DNA from 4 places in the Mangrovibacter sp. MFB070 genome. Region 1 is predicted to be linked to each of the others. Evidence: predicted binding sites of a transcription regulator. Region 1 holds the regulator's gene; each other region holds the start of a gene.
What was found. The regulator CRP, encoded in region 1, controls carbon source genes, mostly activating them, when cyclic AMP is high. The targets are predictions, from matches to a motif close to ATGTGANNNNNNTCACAT.
Positions count from the first base shown of each region.

Region 2: cytR (DNA-binding transcriptional regulator CytR) is a predicted target of CRP. The motif match lies at 3,612-3,629, and genes of this name have one in related genera.
Region 3: DT73_RS08485 (PTS mannitol transporter subunit IICBA) is a predicted target of CRP. The motif match lies at 2,140-2,157, and genes of this name have one in related genera.
Region 4: udp (uridine phosphorylase) is a predicted target of CRP. The motif match lies at 4,557-4,574, and genes of this name have one in related genera.

Region 1 is NZ_JJMI01000028.1:15,599-21,658, forward strand. Features, by position in the region: gene DT73_RS15470 (NUDIX domain-containing protein) at 1-144, shown strand, start outside; gene DT73_RS15475 (hydrolase) at 259-1,275, shown strand; gene DT73_RS15480 (YheU family protein) at 1,277-1,495, shown strand; gene DT73_RS15485 (phosphoribulokinase) at 1,596-2,471, shown strand; gene DT73_RS15490 (OsmC family protein) at 2,524-2,928, opposite strand; gene crp (cAMP-activated global transcriptional regulator CRP) at 3,226-3,858, shown strand; gene pstS (phosphate ABC transporter substrate-binding protein PstS) at 4,069-5,106, shown strand; gene DT73_RS15505 (aspartate aminotransferase family protein) at 5,226-6,060, opposite strand, start outside.
Region 2 is NZ_JJMI01000052.1:98,062-104,121, forward strand. Features, by position in the region: gene hslU (HslU--HslV peptidase ATPase subunit) at 1-797, opposite strand, end outside; gene hslV (ATP-dependent protease subunit HslV) at 807-1,337, opposite strand; gene ftsN (cell division protein FtsN) at 1,474-2,451, opposite strand; gene cytR (DNA-binding transcriptional regulator CytR) at 2,539-3,573, opposite strand; gene priA (primosomal protein N') at 3,724-5,919, opposite strand.
Region 3 is NZ_JJMI01000020.1:21,979-28,038, forward strand. Features, by position in the region: gene DT73_RS08485 (PTS mannitol transporter subunit IICBA) at 30-1,955, opposite strand; gene DT73_RS08490 (glutathione S-transferase) at 2,481-3,089, shown strand; gene selA (L-seryl-tRNA(Sec) selenium transferase) at 3,162-4,553, shown strand; gene selB (selenocysteine-specific translation elongation factor) at 4,550-6,060, shown strand, end outside.
Region 4 is NZ_JJMI01000051.1:62,785-68,844, reverse strand. Features, by position in the region: gene ubiB (ubiquinone biosynthesis regulatory protein kinase UbiB) at 1-596, opposite strand, end outside; gene DT73_RS22460 (SCP2 domain-containing protein) at 593-1,198, opposite strand; gene ubiE (bifunctional demethylmenaquinone methyltransferase/2-methoxy-6-polyprenyl-1,4-benzoquinol methylase UbiE) at 1,224-1,985, opposite strand; gene rmuC (DNA recombination protein RmuC) at 2,098-3,486, opposite strand; gene udp (uridine phosphorylase) at 3,673-4,434, opposite strand; gene DT73_RS22440 (dienelactone hydrolase family protein) at 4,686-5,513, shown strand; gene metE (5-methyltetrahydropteroyltriglutamate--homocysteine S-methyltransferase) at 5,620-6,060, opposite strand, start outside.

The DNA.
Region 1 (6,060 bases):
AGCCTGATCCGCCGCTTTGAAGCGTCAGGAATGTTTGAAGATACCGGGCAAAGTGTTGCCACTGGGGCCCGAAAAGCGCGGTTGTGGCGGCGTAAACCCAACATCCCGGTTCACTTGTTTTCGCGCAATCTGCTGGCAGATTGAACATGAGTTGGTTATTTTTACATCAATGCCGTGAAATACATAAACGTGACGCATGACTCACGGTATAGTAGCCAGTAATTAGCGCGATAATGAATTGATACCTGTTTTACAACTATGACCCAGATTACCCCCGTCGATGCCAGTGAAGAAAACAACAGTCAGAGGGATTTTCACCCTATGCCTGGGCTTTCTAACCCGCATTTACAAACGATGCTGCCCCGTCTCATTCGCCGGCGCCTGCACTTCAACCCTTTTTGGCAGCGGCTGGAGCTTCCGGACGACGATTTCGTCGATCTTGCATGGAGTGAAGACCCACAACAGGCTCTGCATAAACCCCGGCTGGTGGTATTTCATGGCCTTGAGGGCAGCCTGTACAGCCCCTATGCCCACGGTATGATAGAAGCAGCGCAAGCACAGGGCTGGTTGGGTGTCGTAATGCATTTTCGTGGCTGTAGCGGAACACCCAATCGCCAAAAGCGGATTTATCACTCCGGTGACACTGGTGATGCCAGTTACTTTCTTAACTGGCTGAACCTGCGTTATGGTTCAGCACCCACAGCAGCGGTAGGTTACTCACTGGGCGGAAACATGCTGGCCTGCCTGCTGGCAGAACAAGGTAACCAGTGCACACTGGATGCAGCAGTTATTGTCTCAGCCCCCTTTATGCTGGAGCAGTGTTGTTACCATATGGAGCGGGGTTTTTCTCGTATTTATCAACGCTACCTGTTGAACTTACTGAAAGCGAATGCCAGCCGGAAACTGGCTGTGTACCCGGGTTCACTCCCTGTCGATTTACCCCGGTTACGCAAAGTAAAACGAATCAGAGAATTTGATGATTTAATTACTTCCCGTATTCACGGTTTTGACGACGCACTGGATTACTATCGCCAGTGTAGCGCCATGCCCCATCTGCCGAATATCGCGGTAAATACACTGATTATTCACGCAAAGGATGATCCCTTTATGGATCATCATGTCATACCAGACAGCACTCTACTTCCGTCAAATATTGAATACCAACTCACCGATCATGGTGGTCATGTCGGGTTTATCGGTGGTAGCGTCGCTCGCCCGGAAATGTGGCTTGAAAAGCGCATCCCCAGTTGGTTAACCCGTTATCTAAGTAATTAAAATGATCATTCCCTGGCAACAGATAGCACCCGATACGCTTGATAACCTGATTGAGTCCTTTGTATTACGTGAAGGTACCGATTATGGCGCGCAGGAGCGCTCACTTGCTCAAAAAGTGGCGGATGTAAAACGGCAACTGAAACAGGGTGATGCTGTTCTGGTCTGGTCTGAATTGCATGAAACGGTGAATATCATGCCCCGCACCCAATTTAAGGGCTGATTCACAGGCGTCACACACAGTATTGGCATCCACCACTATACTGCTTTAACCTGCAGTACTGTGCGTTTCACATTGCCTCTTACTGATGGAGTGGTTGTTTATGTCAGCCAAGCACCCTGTTATTGCGGTTACCGGTTCCAGTGGAGCCGGTACCACGACAACCAGCATTGCCTTTCGTAAAATATTTAATCAGCTTAATCTGCGGGCTGCCGAAGTTGAAGGTGACAGCTTTCACCGCTATACCCGCCCGGAAATGGATATGGCAATACGTAAAGCCCGCGACCTTGGCCGCCATATCAGTTATTTCGGGCCAGATGCCAACGACTTTGCCTTGCTGGAGCGCACATTCAGGCAATACGGCGAGCAGGGTAACGGCCAGTCTCGCAAATATCTGCACACTTACGATGAAGCCGTTCCCTGGAATCAGGTGCCTGGTACCTTTACCCCCTGGCAACCGCTGCCTGAACCCACAGATGTATTGTTTTATGAAGGGCTGCACGGCGGCGTGGTAACTCAGGAGTGTGATGTCGCTCAACACGTTGATCTCCTGGTCGGCGTGGTACCTATCGTTAACCTCGAGTGGATTCAAAAGCTGGTAAGGGACACCAGTGAACGCGGCCATTCCCGGGAAGCCGTGATGGATTCAGTGGTGCGCTCAATGGAAGATTACATCAATTACATTACACCCCAGTTTTCACGTACTCACCTTAACTTCCAGCGAGTGCCTACCGTGGATACGTCCAACCCCTTTGCAGCCAAAGCGATTCCTTCTCTGGATGAAAGTTTTGTCGTTATTCATTTCCGCGGGCTGGAAGATATCGATTTCCCATGGCTTTTGGCAATGCTGCAAGGGTCATTTATTTCTCATATCAATACACTAGTTGTCCCGGGTGGGAAGATGGGCCTGGCGATGGAGTTAATCATGACGCCACTGGTCAAACGCCTGGCTGAAGGGAAAAAAATCGCGGGGGCCTGATACAGGCACAGAACGGGCGGGCGCTGCAAAGTACAGCCCCCGCCATGAAAACTTAGCCTTCAACCACTTCCCATGAGTGCGTGATGGTGGCTGCTTTGCCAAGCATTAACGCAACAGAGCAATATTTTTCCGCAGACAAATCCACCGCGCGAGCCACGGCATTATCTTTCAGATCTTTCCCTGTAACGATGAAGTGCAAATTGATAGTGGTAAACAAACGCGGCGCTTCTTCCCGGCGTTCAGATGTCAGTTTGACCTCACAATCAGTCACATTATGGCGGCCTTTTTGTAAAATAGAGACAACATCAATGGCACTGCATCCACCGGCAGCCATTAGCACCATTTCCATTGGACTTGGCGCTTTATCACCGGAGTTACCATCCATCAGGACCTGGTGGCCTGAGGCGGATTCACCCAAAAATGTTAAACCTTCAACCCATTTAACTCGCGCCTGCATACTCATTACTCCCAACTAAAGTGTTATCGCAACAGATTACGCGGCATTAACAAAACAGGCAATGGAAGGCGACACAGGTCATGCTGAAACGAGACAATAGAAGACACTTCAGGAAACCTGTGCTAAAACAAACAAGATGTAACAGACTGACAGTGACGTCATACCTGTTACAGAGGAAAAAGCGATTACAGACCAAACGACTCATGGCTCGCTTCAGGAATGGGGCGATTTAATGTTGTAACGCCAACAGGGCCCTACCCTGTCTTTGAGCAAGTTTATAATAGAGGATAACCGCGCATGGTGCTTGGCAAACCCCAAACAGACCCGACTCTCGAATGGTTCTTGTCACATTGCCACATTCATAAGTATCCATCCAAGAGCACCCTGATCCATCAGGGCGAGAAAGCAGAAACGCTGTATTACATCGTAAAAGGCTCTGTGGCCGTGCTTATCAAGGATGAAGAAGGCAAGGAGATGATCCTTTCTTATCTTAATCAAGGCGATTTTATTGGCGAACTGGGGCTGTTTGAAGAAGGCCAGGAGCGTAGCGCCTGGGTTCGTGCAAAAACAGCCTGTGAAGTAGCCGAAATTTCATACAAAAAATTTCGCCAGTTGATCCAGGTAAACCCGGACATTCTGATGCGCCTTTCATCCCAGATGGCACGTCGTTTACAGGTCACTTCTGAAAAAGTAGGGAACCTGGCATTCCTTGATGTAACCGGCCGAATTGCACAGACTTTGCTTAACCTGGCGAAACAACCTGATGCAATGACCCACCCGGATGGCATGCAAATCAAAATTACCCGTCAGGAAATTGGCCAAATTGTTGGCTGTTCCCGTGAAACTGTGGGCCGTATTTTAAAAATGCTGGAAGATCAAAACCTGATTTCCGCTCACGGTAAAACCATTGTGGTATACGGTACTCGTTAATTTTACTGTATTTCATCACACATTGAGGCACGCTCCAGAGCGTGCCTTTTTGTTTTGCTCAACCCAATATCCCTTCGGCTTTACCGAACAAATTCTGAAAATTGTTCACGAATGACACAAAACTGTCACAAATTCGCCTTATTCTTCCCGGGTACTGAAAACACAGCGATTAAAAAATTATTTTTGATCTAACCTTTTCCGGGAGAAATTATGGCAATGCTTAGCTCTTCAGCCCGTCTTGTAATCGCCGCTCTGACTCTGTCCACCACAACTGCATTTGCAGCCACTAACCTGACAGGTGCCGGTGGTACGTTCCCAGCGCCGGTTTATGCAAAATGGGCTGCAGAATATCAGCAGAAAACAGGTTCTCAGGTAAACTACCAGGGAATTGGTTCTTCAGGTGGTATCAAACAAATCATTGCAAAAACCGTCGATTTTGGTGCATCTGATGCGCCAATGAGCGATGCTGATCTGGAAAAAAATGGCTTGTTCCAGTTCCCGACCGTGATTGGTGGCGTGGTTCTGGCCGTTAATATCCCGGGTATTAAATCAGGTGAACTGACTCTGGATGGCAAAACACTGGGTGATATCTACCTGGGTAAAATCAAGAAATGGAATGACCCGGCAATCACTAAGCTGAACCCGAATGCCAAATTGCCGGATACCAACATCAATGTGGTTCGCCGTGCAGACGGTTCAGGCACCTCTTTCGTCTTCACCAGCTACCTGTCCAAAGTAAGCCCGGACTGGGCAAGCCAGGTTGGTAAAGGCACCACCGTTAAATGGCCAACTGGCCTGGGCGGCAAAGGGAACGATGGCGTGGCTGCATTCGTACAGCGTCTGCCGGGTTCTATTGGTTATGTTGAATATGCCTACGCAAAACAGAACAACCTGACCTGGACTAAGTTGTTTGATGCTGACGGTAAAGCAATCGAGCCGACCCAAAAAAGCTTCAGTAACAGCGCAAAAGAAGCCGACTGGAGTAAAACCTTTGCTCAGGACCTGACTTATCAGAAAGGTGCAGATGCATGGCCAATCTCTTCTACTACTTTTATCCTGGTCTACAAAAAGCAGGAAAATGCAGAGAAAGGTGCCGAAGTGCTGAAGTTCTTTGACTGGGCTTACAAAAATGGCAACGCTATCGCTGGTAACCTGGATTACGCTCCACTGCCTGCAAGCGTTACTGAACAGATTCGTGCTGCATGGAAAGCCAATGTAAAAGACAGTTCAGGTAAAGCCCTGTACTAATCTTGATGAATGGAACACTCTGCTTCAAAAGTAAAAAGCCGGGGTTACCCGGCTTTTTATTGCTGTCCTTGAACCCCGGCACCATCAGTTAAGTGCATACAGAGAGTGCATGAGTGCAGTTACAGCCCTTTAACCACCGCTTTTATTGCATCGGCAAAACGAGCCATACCCTCTTCAATATCTTTATAATCAATAACCAAAGACGGAGCCAGACGGACTACATCCGGCCCGGCATTGAGGATCATCAAACCATTCGCTGCGGCCGCATTCAGTACATCACGCGCCCGCCCTTTGTATGCGGCACTCAATTCGGCACCAATCAGTAACCCCATTCCCCGGATATCACTGAAAACAGCGTACTGTTCATTAATCTGCTTCAGGTGTTTTACGAACAACTCGCGTTTCGCCATAACACCATCCAGAACTTCCGGCGTATTGATAATATCGAAAGCAGCACCTGCCACCGCACACGCCAGTGGGTTACCGCCGTAGGTCGAGCCATGTGAGCCAACATGGAATGCCGATGCAATCTCTTCTGTTGTCAGCATCGCACTAATTGGGAACCCACCGCCAATCGCTTTAGCACTGGTCAAAATATCGGGAGTCACATTATAGTGCATGTAAGCAAACAGCTTACCAGCACGGCCCATACCACACTGAACTTCATCAAACACCAGCAGGGCTTTATATTCGTCACACAGCTCACGCAGGCCTTTCAGGAACTCAGGAGTGGCCGCCATCACGCCGCCTTCTCCCTGAATAGGTTCCACCACAACAGCACAGGTGTGGTCATCCATAACGGCTTTCACCGCATGTAAATCATTAAAAGGCACATGAACGATATCTGCCGGTTTCGGGCCAAAGCCATCTGAATATTTAGGCTGCCCCCCCACAGAAACAGTGAATAAAGAACGTCCATGAAAAGCATTATGAAAAGCGATTATTTTTGTTTTA
Region 2 (6,060 bases), on a different contig from region 1:
TTACCACGCTTACAAATCTTATCGATCTCATCGATAAACACGATGCCATGCTGCTCAACGGCATCAATTGCGTCCTGCTTCAGTTCTTCCGGATTCACCAGTTTTGCGGCTTCTTCTTCCACCAGGAGCTTCATCGCATCTTTGATTTTCAGCTTACGCGGCTTTTGTTTCTGCCCACCCAGATTCTGGAACATGGACTGAAGCTGGCTGGTCATTTCTTCCATACCTGGAGGAGCCATGATTTCAACACCCATAGGCGCGGCCGCAAGGTTGATTTCTATTTCTTTATCGTCCAGTTGGCCTTCACGCAGTTTCTTGCGAAACGCCTGGCGCGCAGCAGAGGGTTCCTGGGGAGCTTCAGACTGGCCCCAGTTATTTTTTGCCGGTGGGATCAACGCATCCAGAACCCGTTCTTCTGCCATTTCTTCTGCACGATAACGGTTTTTTTCAATGGACTGCATACGAACCATTTTAATGGCAGAATCGGTTAAATCCCGGATAATAGAATCCACTTCTTTACCAACATAGCCCACTTCGGTGAATTTGGTTGCTTCCACTTTGATGAACGGCGCATTAGCCAGTTTTGCCAGGCGGCGGGCTATTTCAGTTTTACCTACACCTGTTGGCCCGATCATCAGGATATTTTTTGGTGTCACTTCATGGCGCAACTCTTCATCAAGCTGCATACGGCGCCAGCGGTTACGCAGCGCAATAGCGACAGAACGTTTTGCTGCGTCCTGACCAATAATGTGTTTGTCGAGTTCGCTGACAATTTCGCGTGGGGTCATTTCAGACATGGGCAGTCCTTAAACTTTTGACGGTAATTCTTCAATGGTCTGGAAACTGTTGGTGTAAATACAGATATCACCTGCAATACCCAACGCTTTTTCGACAATATCGCGTGCGCCTAACTCTGTGTTTTCCAGTAATGCACGAGCAGCGGCCTGGGCATAAGGGCCACCAGAACCAATCGCAATCAGGTCATTTTCGGGCTGGATAACGTCGCCATTGCCACTAATGATGAGTGAGGCATTTTCATCCGCTACAGCCAGTAGCGCTTCCAGGCGGCGCAGCATACGGTCAGTACGCCAGTCTTTGGCCAGTTCAACCGCGGCTTTGACCAGGTGACCCTGGTGCATTTCCAGTTTGCGTTCGAACAGTTCAAACAAGGTAAAGGCATCTGCTGTTCCGCCAGCAAAACCCGCAATGACTTTGTCATTGTAGAGGCGACGTACTTTTTTGACGTTACCTTTCATTACGGTATTGCCCAGCGTGGCCTGACCATCGCCACCGATTACTACATGGCCGTTGCGGCGTACACTTACTATTGTTGTCACGAGCAGACCCCTTGTGGATAGCTGAATGAGGGTATTCCGGGCCGGGTTTGCCTGTACTATTTGCTGCCAGTACTACAGCTCACCAAAAAATGCCCGGAAGAGAATGAAATTATAGATGGGGGGAAAATTGGGGGTTTCAACCCCCGGATGCGATACGGATGCAGTTTGTGTGGCCGGAAATCTTCAACCGGCTGATAGTGGAGTCAGCATTCTCTTTCCCTTTCAACGGGCCAATGACTACCCGGTTCCAGCCATTATTCACGGTAATATGTGAAGAAAAACCTTCAAATGCTAACTGCGCACGCACAGTTTCGGCCTGGTCTGACCCGCGGAATGAGCCACATTGTATCATCCAGCGACGCTCATCTTTTTTCTCTGCAGTTTTGGCCGGCTCCTGTACCTGTGTGACAGGCGCAGGCTGTTCGGTTCGGGTTGCAGTGGTACTCCGCGTCTGTTCCCTTTGGGATGTATGCGCAGGCGTTTGCATCAGGTCTTCATAAGGTGAGGCTGATGTGGGTGCCCGCACAGGGGAAGAGTGCGAATAAGTTTGTGTATTACGCGTTGTTGAAGGCTGAGACTGAGTCGCCGCCGCGCGGGATGACGCACCCGAAGGCTGTGCCTGTTGTTGTGCCGCGGCGGCCTGGCGTTGACGCTGCAATGTTTGCTGGCGTTGTTCTGGCGTTTGTTCATTCCAGGGCACTTCACTCAGTTGTGTGGGCTGCTGGCGCATATCTGCCTGCATTTGCTCCAGTAACTGGCGTTGCTCATTGGTTAGCTGGTCAGCATTCTTGATTTCCCCTCCTGAAGAGGGTTCTGTAGGCGTGCGGATGCCTGGCTGGCGATTTTCCAACTCTTTAATATAGCGCCACCGCTCTTCGGGCTTCGGCGGCAGACCATTGCCAGGAATGCTTTGCCCGCTTCGCGCCTCACTTTCTTCTTTTTTATGATGGGTAATAAAGTAAAGCCCGCCAACAAAAGCCACCAGAACAGCAGCCGCAACGGCAACCATCACTGGAGAGAGTGCAGACCCCTGAGCCTGCTTTTTGCGGGAATTTCCTTTTTTCCGCCGTGCCGGCGTCGATTGCCCACGACGTACGTAATCTCGTTGTGCCACTATCGTTTCGCTGTGAATATCGTATTTATCAGTCCGCCATGTTACTTAAGGGGCGGGAGTTTGACCAGATTAAGGATTCCGAAAGCGTTAAATCCCTGTTTTTGCCGGACCAGTCGATTCCCTGATGACCAGATCGCAGTCAAGCAAACGGGAGCCCGGGCTGATGGTGTTCCCATTCAACTGTTCCAGAAGCAGCAGCATCGCTTCCTCGCCAATCTTGAAGCGGGGCTGCGCCATGGTGGTGAGTGGCGGGTCGCAAAAGCGTGATAATGCAATATCGTCGAAACCCATAATAGACAGGTCCTGTGGTACGCGCAGGCCGTGGCGTTTTGCCCATGAAAGCGCACCCAGCGCCATGACATCACTGTGGCAAAATATGGCGGTGGGCGGAACAGGCAGGCGTTGCAATTGCTCAAGCGCACTCGCCCCGGCTTCATAGCTAAAATCGCCGCGTACAATATAGTTTGAGTCTACCGTGATGCCATTGCGCCTCAGGGCCTGAATATACCCTTGCAAGCGGTAGTGTGAGAGCGGCATCTCTTCGGGGCCGGCAATACAGGCAATATGAGTATGACCTTGCTGTAACAACCAGGCGACAGCATTAAAAGCCGCAGTCAGGTTGTCGATGTGAACTGTTGGTAGTTCCAGCTCAGGTGCGAATTCGTTCGCCATCACCATTGGCGGCAGGTTGCGTTGCTCTTCGCGGCTGGCATCGAAAGGCAGTTGGGAGCCGAGCAGTAGCATGCCATCGATTTGTTTACTGATGATGAGGTCAATAAAGTTTTTTTCTTGCTGGTTTTGGTGGGCGCAGTCGCCAATTAACACCAGGTAGCCATGCTGTGCCGCAGTGGTTTCGATACCGCGCAGAATTTCACTGAAAAAGGGATCGCAAATATCCGGCACAATGACCAGCAGGGTGCGGGAGTCGTTGCGTTTGGCGCTGCGGTTCAGAGCATGTGGCAGATAACCCAGCTCAATAGCGGCCTGTTCAACCCGAGTGCGTGTTGCCTGTGAAACTTTCTCGGGGTTCATTAATGCGCGAGAGACTGTTGCTGTGGACACTTCTGCTTTTTCTGCCACATCTTTCATCGTGGGCGCCACGACTTTTTTGTTCGCCTTCAACGTGCTCTCCTCGTCCGAAACCGCAAATGATGCATTTTATCTGATGCTGTTCACATTTTTATCAGATAATCGCAGCAAGTTGTTACAACTCTTTCATTTGAAGTGTGATCTGTGTCGTTTTTCGGAGCATCCTCGCATTCTTCTGGCGAATTAGCCTTCAATCGGATCGACGTCCAGCATCCATTTTACTTTTTTCGCCCCGGGCAGGGTGTTAACCAGAACCAGTGCAGTTGCCAATACTTGTTGAAGACGGGCGCGTGAAGGGTGTTGCAGCAAGAGCTGCCAACGGAATCGACCACCACGTTTGGGTTGCAGAGCCGGAACCGGGCCGAGCAACCACAGTTGTTGGTCTGCCGCCGGGCTTGCCTGAAGCAGGTTGCGCAATTGCTGTAAGAAGACCGGAGCATGCTGGTTGTTGTGGTCTTCAGCGCGAATAAGCACATGGCTGCTCCAGGGGGGCAACATGACTTTTTGCCGCTCAGCCAGCGCCTGGCTGGCAAATGCGTCATAACCTTTTGCGAGCAAAATTTGTAGTAAGGGGTGGTCGGGATGGTGAGTTTGTAAAATAACTTCGCCTTGTTTGCCCGCCCGCCCGGCTCGCCCTGATACCTGAGTGTACAGTTGAGCGAAGCGTTCTGCGGCGCGGAAATCAGCTGAAAATAATGCACCATCGACATCAAGCAAGGCGACCAGGGTGACATCGGGAAAGTGGTGCCCTTTAGCCAGCATTTGGGTACCAATCAGGATCCTCTTCCCTCCACGGTGAACCGCCTCAAGGTGTTTTTCCAGTGCGCCTTTACGGCTGGTGGTGTCGCGGTCAATGCGGGAAATGGGCACTGAAGGAAAAAACGGAGCAAGGCTTTCTTCCAGTTGTTCTGTGCCCGTGCCGACGGGTACCAGGTGGGTTGAACCACACCCCGGGCATTGGTGAGGAATCGGCCGCTGGCTGTCGCAATGGTGGCAGCGCAGGTGCCGCTGACGTTGATGAACGGTGTAATAGTGATCACACCGCTGGCATTCAGCAATCCAGCCACAATCATGGCACAGCAAAGCCGGTGCATATCCGCGCCGGTTCAGGAATAAAATCACCTGGTTATCCGCTTCAAGGTGCTGGCGCATGCGGTTAATCAGTGCCGGAGATAAACCAGCCTGAAGTGACTGGCCTTTCAGATCCAGAACGTGTTGCATTGCCGGGCGAGCATTTCCTGCCCGCCGGGTCAGTTTAAGTTGGCGATATTTGCGTTGCTGGACGTTATACAGTGTTTCCAGCGAAGGCGTGGCAGACCCAAGCACAATGGGAATGTCTTCACTGTGGGCACGCCACACGGCAAGATCACGGGCGTGGTAACGCCAACCTTCCTGTTGCTTATAGGAGCTGTCATGCTCTTCATCAATAACGATAACGCCCAGGTTGCGAAATGGGGTAAACAACGCTGAACGCGTACCAATCACAATCGCGGAGTCACCCCGGCTGGCTTTGATCCACGTGGCTAACCGCTCACTGTCATTCAGCCCTGAATGCAGCACATCTACCGGAGCATTAAATCGTTCGCGAAAACGGGCGATGGTTTGTGGTGTAAGCCCAATCTCTGGCACCAGTACCAGCGCCTGTTTGCCTCGTGCCAACACGTTTTCCAGCACGCTCAGGTAGACTTCTGTCTTCCCGGAGCCGGTTATACCCGCCAGTAGCCAGGCAGTAAAATGGTCATCGTCACCGTGAATTGCCCCAACCGCCATTGCCTGCTCGGTATTCAACCGCAGGCGTTCCTGAGCAAGTGTGAATGTGTTTTGCCATGGCGAACTTGCTGGCTCTTCCTGGCGAATGTCACACAGCCCTTTACGGCGCAATGACTGGAGAGCGGAATCGTTCAGGTCAAGTTCTGTCGTTTGTTGGCGCAGCACCGGGCCCTGGCGAAGAGCCGCCAGCGCTTGCTGTTGCTTTGGCGCACGTTTTAACCCATTCAGGTCCGTTGCCATGCCTTGTTCGGTAGCAAACCAGTAACTTTGCGGCGACAACAGAGCAGGTTTACCCTGGCGTAATGGAATGGGTAAGGCGTGGAACAGCACTTCACCAATCGGGTGGTGGTAGTAGTTAGCGGCCCACTGGAGTAAACGCCATAAAGATGCTGAGTAAAGCGGTGCGCTGTCCAGTGCTTCTTGCACAGTTTTCAGGTCTGCCAGAGGGAGTTCGCTGAAGTCATCAATACTGACCACAATACCTGTGCGTTTTTGCGTTCCGAAAGGCACGGTGACACGGCAGCCTGCTACCAGCACCATATTTTCAGGTACGGCATAGTCAAAAGTGCGGTTTAGCGGAACGGGCAAAGCAACGTGGGCAACGGGCATCAGCGCTTCCAAAGCAAAAAAAGGCAGCCTAGTGTACACTGTGGCTGCGGTTGTGTGCGGATCAGTTTGCATACCCTGGTTAATTTCTGTATGATTCGCCGCCTTTGATGTGCAATTTCGCACTCAAAAACATTACTATCA
Region 3 (6,060 bases), on a different contig from region 1:
ATGCGGCGGCGAACCACCGCATACGAGTATTACGCAGCCTGTTTGCCAGACAGCAGGTCCAGTACTTCCTGAACACTGGTGGTGGCAGCAAGGCGCTCAATCACACTCTCATCATCCAGTGCGTTGGTAAGGCTGGTGATAACCTGAATGTGCTCGTTATTGCGGGCAGCAATACCGATAACCAGACGGGCGATATCATCTTCTTCTTCACCAAAACGCACGCCTTCCGGATACTGGCAGAACACCACGCCGGTTTTCAAAACGCGGTCTTTGGCTTCTACTGTACCGTGCGGTACTGCAATAGACTCACCCAGATAAGTCGGGGTCAGTTTTTCACGCTCCAGCATGGCTTCAACGTACTCTGGCTGGACATAGCCCCCTTTCACCAGTTGTTCACCGGCAAAGCGAATGGCTTCTTCTTTGGTGGCAGCTTTGCGGCCAAGGAACACGTTGTCTGCACCCAGGCGGAACAGACCTTCTTCACTGGAGGTGAAGCTGTCTTCCAGGCTGTGCATCACTTTGGTTTCTTTCTCACTCAGGTGCTGGGATTCCAGCAAACGGTCAGTGAGGTTGGCATACAGGCTGCTGTCCAGGAAGTTGGTCAGTGAAATATGCTGTGCCTGAGGAGCCTGGCGCATAGCGCGCTCTGTCAGGTCGCGGTGCGTAATCACAATATCCACATCGTCTGGCAGGCTGTTGATTGCGCAGTTGGTTACAGAAATATGGTTCAGACCGGCATTCTGCACTTTCTTACGCAACACGCCCGCGCCCATTGCGCTGGAACCCATACCGGCGTCACAGGCAACAATGATTTTGCGCACATGGCTCAGGTCGTTGCTCAGGCCTGCACCTACAGCCAGCGGCGCGCCAGCACCTTTGGACTGTGCTTTCATATCCTGCATACGTGCAGTTGCTGCTTCCAGGTCGTCTTCTTCTTTCACTTTGCTGGTTTTCAGCAGAATAGAAGCAATCACGAAGGAAACTGCCATGGCGGCGAAAATCGCAGCAATGTTAGCGAAGTATGTGCCTTTCGGCGTCATTGCCAGTACAGCCAGAATGGAACCCGGAGATGCCGGAGAAACCAGGCCGCCGTGCAGCACGGTCAGTGTGAACACGCCAGTCATACCACCGAGGATAACAGCCAGCAGCAGACGCGGGTTCATCAGAACATACGGGAAATAAATTTCGTGGATACCACCCAGGAAGTGGATGATAGCAGCACCGCCAGCAGACTGTTTGGCACTACCACGGCCGAAGAACATGTACGCCAGCAGGATACCCATACCCGGGCCCGGGTTGGCTTCAATCAGGAAGAAGATAGATTTCCCGATTTCATGAGATTGCTGGATACCCAACGGTGAGAAGATACCGTGGTTGATGGCGTTGTTGAGGAACAGGATTTTTGCCGGTTCAACAAAGATGGACGCCAGCGGCAGCATGTCGTGCACGACCATGAAGTTAACGCCAGCAGCCAGCACTTTAGACAGCACTTCAACCGCCGGGCCAATGCCGAGGAACGCCAGCATTGCCAGTAACATACCAATGATACCGGCAGAGAAGTTGTTCACCAGCATTTCGAAGCCGGAACGAATCTTACCGTCTACGAAACCATCGAATTTTTTAATGCAGTAACCGCCCAACGGGCCGGCAATCATTGCACCAAGGAACATCGGAATATCGGCGCCAACAATCACGCCCATGGTGGTAATTGCACCCACCACACCACCACGCTCATTGCCCACCAAACGGCCACCGGTGTAACCAATCAACAATGGCAGCAGGTAGGAGATCATCGGCCCTACCAGTTTTGCCATAGTTTCGTTAGGCAGCCAGCCTGTCGGAATGAACAACGCAGTGATAATACCCCAGGCGATAAATGCGCCAATGTTCGGCATTACCATATTGCTGAGAAAACGACCAAAGCTTTGCACCTTGATCTTGATATCGGATGACATAGAACACCCCTTCTTCTGTTTACGCGCTGGGATTCAACCCGGGTTTTATTGTTAACTGTGTCGGCAGAGGTAAGCGCCGAATTGATTCAGTGACGCGAATCTGGCACTTAACCGCGAATCTGTCCAGTCACCGGATATTTGTGTGATCAATATCACTATTTTCACTGGTGTGCATGGGGGTGTTAAGTGATCTTGATCACAAAAAATCAGTGTAAAAAAAACACAATGCGGTAAAAATACGCAAAGCCGGCATGTAAATGTGATGTTAATCACGTTTTAACACGCGTTGTTTGTTTGTATTTTGTGATATTGATCACAATCTATTTTTTGCGGTTTTTCCTGATTGTGATCAATAGCAACCTCGTGGTATGGCCTCGCGGAACTGGGTGAAAGTAAATTACATGTTAAATTTTTTCTGCAGGGCATGCCGTGCTGCAGGGGAATAGCGTATGATTTGAGATAACGCTCACTTTTCATGATGTACTGGCATTTCACAATGCTCATTCACTGATGAGGGTTCTGCGCATGAAACTGGTCGGGAGTTACACAAGCCCTTTTGTTCGTAAAATATCGGTGCTGTTGCTGGAAAAAGGCATTGCCTTCGACTTTGTTAATGACTCGCCGTGGAATGAAAATAACCATGTTGCGCAGTCTAACCCATTGGGGAAAGTACCGGTTCTGATTGCCGATGATGGTGCCTGCTGGTTTGACTCACCGGTTATTGCCTCTTTTTTGGAGCTGACTCAAGGCGTGCCAGCCTGCATTCCATCAGACCCGTATGCGGCTTTGCAGGTGCGCCAGCTCGAAGCACTGGCCGATGGCGTCATGGATGCCGCTATTCTCTCTTTTCGTGAACAGCAGCGCCCGGCAGCACACCAACTGGAAAGCGAACTGGTGCGACAGCGGGAAAAAATACTGCGTGGGTTAGATGCACTGGATGAAGCCGCCAAAAACGGGGCATTCAATACGCAACAACTGGATGTTGCCACTATTGCTGTGGGTTGTGCGATGGGCTACCTGAATTTTCGCCGTATCGCCCCCGGCTGGTGTGTGGACCGCCCGCATCTGGTTAAATTGGTAGAGCAACTCTTTCAGCGTGACAGTTTTGCCCGCACAGAACCGCGCGTCGCTTGATCTCCACTCAGGAAACCGGGGAAATCCCCCGGTACACTTTACTTTTGTCTTTTCAATGGCACTGAACACACTATGACTCAGGATCTCCGTCAGTTATTCAGCCAGATTCCGGCTATTGACCGCTTACTGCATGACCCGCAGATTATTCCGTTGGTGGAGCGGTTTGGGCACACGCAAGTGGTGAATGCACTGCGTGAACGGGTACAGCAGGCCCGGCAATTCATTCTTCAGGAGCAGGTGTTACCTGCCTGGGCACAAAATTGGTCCACTGCCGTAGCGCAATACCTTGAGCAGGCAGGCCAGCCTGCTATTCGCCGCGTATTTAACCTGACAGGCACTGTGCTGCACACCAACCTGGGGCGCGCATTACAGGCCGAAGCGGCAGTACATGCCGTGTGTGATGCCATGCGCTACCCGGTGACGCTGGAGTACAGCCTGGATGGCGCGGGCCGCGGGCACCGGGACCAGGCGGTGGCCGGTTTGCTCTGCCAGCTCACTGGCGCGGAAGATGCCTGTGTGGTCAATAACAATGCCGCTGCGGTGCTACTTATGCTGGCGGCGACCGCCGCAGGGAAAGAAGTGGTGGTGTCTCGTGGGGAGTTGGTCGAAATCGGCGGGGCTTTCCGTATCCCCGACGTTATGCGCCAGGCTGGATGCCAGTTGGTGGAAGTGGGGACAACCAACCGTACCCACAGCAAGGATTACCGCCAGGCTGTGACAGAAAACACCGCATTATTAATGAAAGTGCACACCAGTAACTACCAGGTGATGGGCTTTACTGCCAGTGTCAGCGAAGCGCAACTGGTGGCGGAAGCTCAAGCGTACGGCATTCCGGTGGTCACTGATCTTGGCAGTGGTTCGCTGGTGGATATGCGTACCTGTGGTTTACCGCCAGAGCCGATGCCGCAGCAACTGATTGCCGATGGGGTTAGCCTGGTGAGCTTCTCAGGCGATAAACTGCTCGGCGGACCACAGGCCGGGATTATTGTCGGCAAGAAAGAACTGATTACAAAAATCCAGCAACACCCGCTTAAACGCGCCTTGCGTGCCGATAAAATGACGCTTGCCGCTCTGGAAGCCACCCTGCGTTTGTATCTGCAACCCGAAACGTTGTTCGAGAATTTACCTACCCTGCGTTTGCTGCACCGTGACGCGGCGGCGATTCATGAGCAAGCGCAGCGCCTGCTGCCTGCACTGGCGGCTCATTACAGCCCTGAGTTTACTGTGGCGGTACAGCCTTGCCTGTCTCAGCCCGGGAGTGGTGCTTTGCCAGTAGATTCCCTGCCCAGTGCCGCACTGACTTTCACCCCGGTTTCCGGGCAGGGTAGTGAGCTGGAAGCACTGGCTGCGCGTTGGCGTGGGTTACCGGTGCCGGTAATTGGGCGCATTGCTGGTGGCGGGCTGTGGCTGGATTTACGTTGCCTGGAAGATGAAGCAGGATTACTGGAGATGTTACTGCAATGATTATTGCCACTGCGGGCCATGTCGACCATGGGAAAACCTCGCTGATTCAGGCGTTGACCGGGGTGAATGCAGACCGTCTGCCTGAAGAAAAACAGCGCGGCATGACAATCGACCTGGGTTTTGCCTACTGGCCGCAACCCGATGGCCGCGTGATTGGGTTTATTGATGTGCCGGGGCACGAAAAGTTCCTGGCGAATATGCTGGCAGGTGTGGGCGGTATCGACCATGCCTTGCTGGTGGTCGCCTGCGATGATGGCGTTATGGCGCAAACCCGGGAGCACCTGGCGATTTTACAACTGACCGGGCAGCCCGGTTTAACTGTAGTGCTGACGAAATCAGACCGGGTAAGTGCTGAGCGTATTGAAGATGTGCGTGAAAGTGTGCACCACTTGTTGCTGGCTTACGGCTGGCATGAAGCACAATTTTTTGTCACTTCAGTATCTGATGGCACTGGTATTGATGCATTACGCGAGCATTTACTGGCTTGTGAAGAACAGTCTCACCGCACGGCCTGGCGCTTTCGCCTGGCCATCGACCGGGCGTTTACCGTTAAAGGTGCTGGCCTGGTGGTAACGGGCACTGCGCTGTCGGGCACGGTACAGGTTGGTGATACGTTGTGGCTGGCAGGTGCAGATAAACCCATGCGTGTACGTGGGCTGCATGCGCAAAACCAGCCAGTACAACAGGCTACTGCCGGGCAGCGTATTGCGCTGAACCTGAGTGGCGACGCGCAGAAAGCAGATATCAGCCGTGGCGACTGGTTACTGGAGCACAGCCCGCCGGGCCCGGGCGCTGAGCGTGTTATTGTTACGCTGAGGTGCCACAGCCCGCTCCAGCAGTGGCAACCGCTGCATATTTACCACGGTGCCAGTCATATCACCGGGCGGGTTTCGGTACTGGAAGACGGCCTGGCCGAATTGGTGCTGGACACACCGCTGTTGCTGGCAGACAACGATGACCTGGTGTTGCGGGATATCAGCGCCCGGCAAACCCTGGCCGGGGCACGCGTCTTGCTGCTTAACTCACCCAAACGTGGTAAGCGCCAGCCTGAGTTTCTTGCCTGGCTGAAGCAACTGGCCCGCTGCGAGGACGATGAATCCGTACTAAGGTGCCACCTGCAACGCCATGCTGTCTCACTGGCTGATTTCGCCTGGGCGCGGCAATTGCGCGAGCCTGAAATTACCCAACTGGCACAAGGTACGGCTTTGTGTGTGGAAGGCCAGGTGGTGGGTAGCGGGCTTGCCCGCCGCTGGCAGGAAAAACTGCTGGCAACGCTTGCCGAATACCACCAAAACCATGACGACCAGCCCGGCCCCGGGCGTGAGCGTTTGCGCCGTATGGCCCTGCCTGCAGAGCATGAAGGCCTGGTGCTGGGGCTGATTGAACAACTACGCCAGCAAGGTGAGGTTGTCAGCCGCCAGGGCTGGCTGCATTTACCGGGGCATGAACCTGGGTTTTCTCCGGCCGCCGAAGCTATTTGGCACAAGGTGGAAGGGTTGTTTGCTGA
Region 4 (6,060 bases), on a different contig from region 1:
GTTTTTTCGTATTCACGCACCACTTCCGTGGGGCGTAACCTGCGCCCATCCGGCATCAGGCGTGGCACCCAGCGCGCCAGGCGGTAAATAAGCCGAATATCGGCTTTAATAACAGGCTGGATATCCGGGCGGATAACCTTAATAACCACCTCTTTGCCGTTGTCTTTCAGACGTGCGGTATGTACCTGCGCAATAGATGCAGACGCAAGTGGTTCGACAGAAAAATCATCAAACCAGGTTTCCACAGGAATATCGCCCATCGCCTTTTCGATTTGTTGCTGTGCAAGGCGACCATCAAAGGGGGCAACACGGTCTTGTAACAAAGCCAGTTGATCCGCAATCGCCGGGGGAAACAGATCCCGGCGAGTGGATAACATCTGGCCAAACTTTATCCAGACCGGGCCCAGTTCCTGTAACGCCAACCGCAGACGCTCACCTAGCGGCAAATCTTTATGCCGGTTTGGCAACCAGAACAACAAACGCCGCCATAAACGCAGTGGCAGCGTAATGCGCATTTTGGGGATAAGTTCATCAAGGCCGTAAGTCAGAAAAGTACGAATGATGAAGTACAGGCGGCGAATCTCACCTGGCGTCATTTGGCCTCCAGTTTCTCAAGCCGCTGACTCAGGTTTTCAACAGCAGTATTTAGTGCTTGTGCTTCTTCAGTAAACCACGCAACTTCAAGCGAGCCAGGCGCCAGACGCCACTCCTCAGTTATTGCCTGAGATACATTCTGGCGCTGGCGTACCAGCCGTTGCTTCAAAAATTGGCCACCATTGCGCACAGCCCTGCTCAGGCCTTCTGCAACAACGTCTCCCGTCCAGGGAGCCAGCATTTCTGCCGGGTCAGTTTCAGCCAGGTCAAGTAGCGCCACCATGTTCTGTACAACCTGGATATCGCCCTGGACCTCAAGATCACCCTGACGAATCAGCTGAGTTAGCTGACTACGGTCTCGCAGAGAGGGCAAAACCGATAACCGTGTTACCACCGTGCAATCGACTTCACCATCCCACTGCGCCACGACATCCAGTTGTTGTTCACTGAAAACCATAACAAGAGGGGCATTCAGTTCCTGAAGGGTGATACGCAATACTTTCCCGTATAACCGCTGACGAGCTGCCCTGAGTGCTTTATCCTGCCAGAGCAGCTTATTCAGTGCGGTTTCAATCCCTGCTGTCATCAATGGCATAAATGGCATCCTGCGCCTCCTGTCAGGTCTTTCTTCAGAATTTATAGCCGCGATGCAGTGCGACAATTCCGCCAGTCAAATTGAAATAAGTGACGTTTTCAAACCCGGCGTTTTCCATCATACCCTTCAGTGTTTCCTGGTCAGGGTGCATGCGAATCGACTCAGCCAGGTAGCGGTAACTTTCCGAATCATGAGCAACCAATTCGCCAATCCGCGGCAGGACATGGAAAGAGTACGCGTCATAAGCCTTACTGAGCGGTTTCAGAATGGGTTTAGAAAACTCCAGCACCAGCAACCGACCACCGGGTTTCAGAACGCGAAACATTGAGCGCAACGCTTTGTCTTTATCTGTCACATTACGCAACCCAAAAGAGATGGTAATGCAGTCAAAGGTATTGTCCGGGAATGGCAGCGCTTCAGCGTTGGCCTGAACATACTCAACATTACCGACAATGCCGAGGTTACGCAGCTTCTCACGCCCCATTTTCAACATGGAGTCATTAATATCTGCCAGCACCACTTTGCCGCTTTCGCCCACCAGCCGCGAGAATTTGGCAGCCAGGTCGCCAGTACCACCCGCTAAATCGAGCACACACTGCCCACGCCGTACACCACTGCAGTCAATAGTGAAGCGCTTCCATATGCGATGAATACCAAAGGACATCAGATCGTTCATCAGGTCGTACTTTGACGCCACCGAATGAAAAACCTGCGCGACCATATCCGCCTTTTGTTCTGTCGCTACGGTGCGATAACCGAAATGCGTAGTATCTTTTGAATCAGATTCATCAGCCATCTTAGTGCCTGCCCATCCTAAAAAAGAGTGTGAAGTGTAACAGATTGCGCAATATTGCTCTAAGTCTCAAACCCGGTGGCAAAATACCACCGAACGATTGTTATTGCGCCTGTCAGGGCGGTAGTGGCGTATCCTGCCGTGATGCCACACTGGCATCAGTATCTTCCTGGCGTGCCTGTTCTGTTAGTTCAGGATTTATCTCACGCTTGATCTCTACCCCTAACTCACGGAATGAATCTGCCTGAACCAGCAAATTCCCGCGCCCATGAGCTAATTTTTTCATTGCCTGGTGATAATTGTCCTGGGCTTTGTTAAGGCTTTGCCCTATTGCCATCATATCATCAACAAAGAGGCGCATTTTGTCATACAACCGGCTTGCACGCTCAGCGATTTGTTGGGCATTACGGCTTTGATGCTCGTAGCGCCACAGGTTCGCTATCGTGCGCAGTGCCACCAACAGCGTTGTCGGGCTGACCAGCATAATATTATTGCGCAAAGCTTCGCTAATCAGCTCTGGCTGGCGGTCTATTGCCAATAAAAAAGCGGGCTCCACCGGAATAAACATCAGCACATAATCCAGCGAGCGTAAACCGGGAAGTTGTTGATAATCTTTACGGCCCAGCAGGCGAATATGGTTACGTATTGCCGCAATATGTTCACTAAGTGCCGCTTCACGGGTCACATCGTCATCGGCATTAAAATAGCGCTCATAGGCCACCAGCGTCATTTTGGCGTCTATTACCACATCTTTATTTTGTGGCAGGCGCACAATCACATCGGGCTGCATACGGCTGTGGTTATCTAATGTGACACTGACCTGGGTTTCATATTCGGCCCCTTCCCGCAAACCGGAAGCTTCCAGAACACGAGCCAGAACCACTTCTCCCCAGTTCCCCTGAGTTTTATTATCACCTTTCAGCGCACGGGTAAGGTTGACTGCCTCTTGCGTCATCTTCGCATTGAGCTGCTGTAGTTGCCGAATTTCGTGGGTCAGGGTATGCCGCTCACGTGCCTCTGTTCCAAAATTCTCCTGCACCTGGCGACGAAAGCCGTCCAGTTGTTCCCGCAAAGGTGCCAGCAGGCCCGACAAACTCTGGCGGTTCTGCTCATCCATACGTTGGTGGCTTTGAGAAAAAATGCGGTTAGCCAGGTTTTCAAACTGTTCACTCAGGCGTTGTTCACTGTTGATCATCTGCCGGTTTTTATCTTCCGTATGTAAACGGTTTTCTTCCAGCCGGGTGGCCATTTCCCGCAGGTCTGCTTCCTGAATACGGTTAATATCCAGTTGATTACGCAACTCCTGATTCAGTTGTTCGTATTCTTCTTGCCAGTGCTGGCTTTGCACCAGTTGCTGGCGGGTTGCCATAAGTTCACCATACACATCACGATGCGCGGCCTGTTCTTCTGCCATATGCCGTGCTGCGCGCAAACTGGCAAGCAACCAGCCCGTTAAGCCGCCTACGGCTAATCCGCCCGCAAGGAAAAACCAGGTAAATGCCACACTCCCTCCCACCTGAAAATCTGAGTCTGCTAAAATTTTGCTGTATAAATGTCCAGATTAAAAGGCTTTATGGTGCAGGATGGCTATCTTGAGGTAATTTGGCTGTTTTTTCGCCGTTCAGGAGGGAGGAACAAGAGAGCATGAGATAAACCAGCGGAGGGTCCCCCGCTGGGGTATTGGCAATAATCAGAGCAGGCGACGCGCAGCCTCTACCACGATTTTCACCGCATGGCTTTCCGTTTGTTTCATGGTTTCCGCGTTGGGGATTTCTTGCTGGGTGCGGTTAACAATGACACCAGCAACCATCCCGGCGCGTAAACCCTGGCTGGCACACATAGTCAGCAGCGTCGCAGATTCCATTTCGTAGTTCATGACACCCATTTGTTGCCACTCTTCCATAGAGCCTTTAAAGCGGCTGACAACGCGCCCGGAAAACGTGTCATAGCGTTCCTGGCCTGGGTAAAAAGTATCAGACGATGCAGTCACCCCAATATGAGTGGTAGCACCAACAGCTTTGGCTGCTTCTACTAATGCAGTAGTGCAGGCAAAATCCGCCACCGCCGGGTACTCCATCGGTGCAAAATGCAGGCTCGCGCCATCAAGGCGCACAGATGCCGTTGTGACCAGGACATCGCCAACATTGATATGCGGCTGAATGGCACCAGTGGTCCCTACACGCAGGAAGGTACGAATACCCAGTTGAGCTAACTCTTCAACAGCAATCGAGGTAGACGGGCCACCAATGCCGGTGGAGCAAACAATGACCGATTTCCCGGCTAACTCCGCTCTCCATGACGTAAATTCACGGTGTGCGGCCAGTTTTACCGGGTTATCCATTAATGCGGCTATTTTTTCCACCCGCTCAGGATCGCCCGGAACAATCGCCAGTGTTGCGCCCTGTAAATCCGCTTTGGTAAGCCCAAGATGAAACACATCAGACCTGGACATAAATCACTCCTCTTTGAGTCAATGTTCGGGTGAAGTAAAACTGTACTCTACTGAAGTATCTGGCTTTAAAAAGTGACAGTAATCACCTTAAAACTTCAAGATTACATTATGTTGCTTATAAATTGTGATATGAATCACAAATTGTAATCGGACCAGTTAAGAAATTTGTTTTAATTACACTTTTTGTACACTGCCAGCCCACCCTTGTGCAGCTATAGTTAAGTTTATGCGCTATTCACATGGAGATTGCTATGACAGAAAAAAAGACAACCACGCCTGCCAATAACCAATTCGCACCTGCGGTATCCCCGGTAACATCAACCGTCATTCATACCAGCGATGAGGGGTTACACACAGGCGAAACGACCATAGCAACCCAGGGTGAAAACATGCCAGCCTGGTATGCAAGGCCACAGGAAGTAGCCGCTCCTTTGCCCGTTGTCATTGTGGTGCAAGAGATCTTCGGCGTGCATGAACATATAAAAGATGTATGCAGGCGTCTGGCGCACCAGGGGTATCTGGCCGTAGCTCCGGAACTCTATTTCCGCCAGGGGTGCCCGAATGAATACGATGAGATCAGCGCATTACTCCGCGATCTGGTGAGCAAAGTACCCGATGCTCAGGTGCTGGCCGACCTTGATCATGTGGCTAGCTGGGCCGGTAAACACCATGGTGATCTGCACCGTTTGTTTGTTACTGGTTTTTGTTGGGGCGGTCGTATTAGCTGGCTGTATGCCGCACATAACCCCCAGCTTAAAGCTGCTGTGGCCTGGTATGGCCGCCTGGTTGGCGCACACACGCTGACATCACCTCAACACCCGGTTGATGTTACTGCAAACCTTAGCGCTCCTGTTTTGGGCTTGTATGGCGGCAAAGATGACGGCATCCCGCTCGACAGTGTAGAAACCATGCGCCAGGCATTGCGCGCGGCAAATGCGAAAGCAGAAATCGTGGTTTACCCGGAAGCGGGGCACGCATTTAACGCTGACTACCGTCCCAGCTACCACCAGGCGTCAGCGCAGGATGGCTGGGAAAGAATGCTCGCCTGGTTCACGGCATATGATAAAGGCGCAAAATAGGCAGCTAACGTTATAAAAAAACAAGGAAAGGCCAAAAGCCTTTCCTTTTTCATTGCTGGTTACTCATTACCGGCTACTCATTGCAGGCCACATTTAAACGGATTGATTAACAGGACTGGCGCAGGTTACGGGCAGCCTCAACCATATTTGCCAGTGCTGCGCGGGTTTCTTGCCAGCCCCGCGTTTTCAGCCCGCAATCCGGGTTTACCCACAACCGCTCAGCCGGAATATAACAGGCGGCTTTCTTCAGCAGGTTTTCTATCCAGGCAACATCAGGCACATTGGGTGAGTGAATGTCATAGACACCAGGCCCAATTTCGTTCGGGTATTCAAACTCTTCAAAGGATTCCAGCAGTTCCATATCAGAGCGTGATGTTTCGATAGTAATAACATCAGCATCCAGTGCCGCAATGGAATCCATGATGTCATTAAATTCGCAGTAACACATATGGGTATGAATCTGTGTTTCGTCTTTAGCAACCGCAGCATTCAGGCGGAATGCTTCCACGGCCCATGCCAAATAATCCTGCCAGTCACTCTGGCGTAG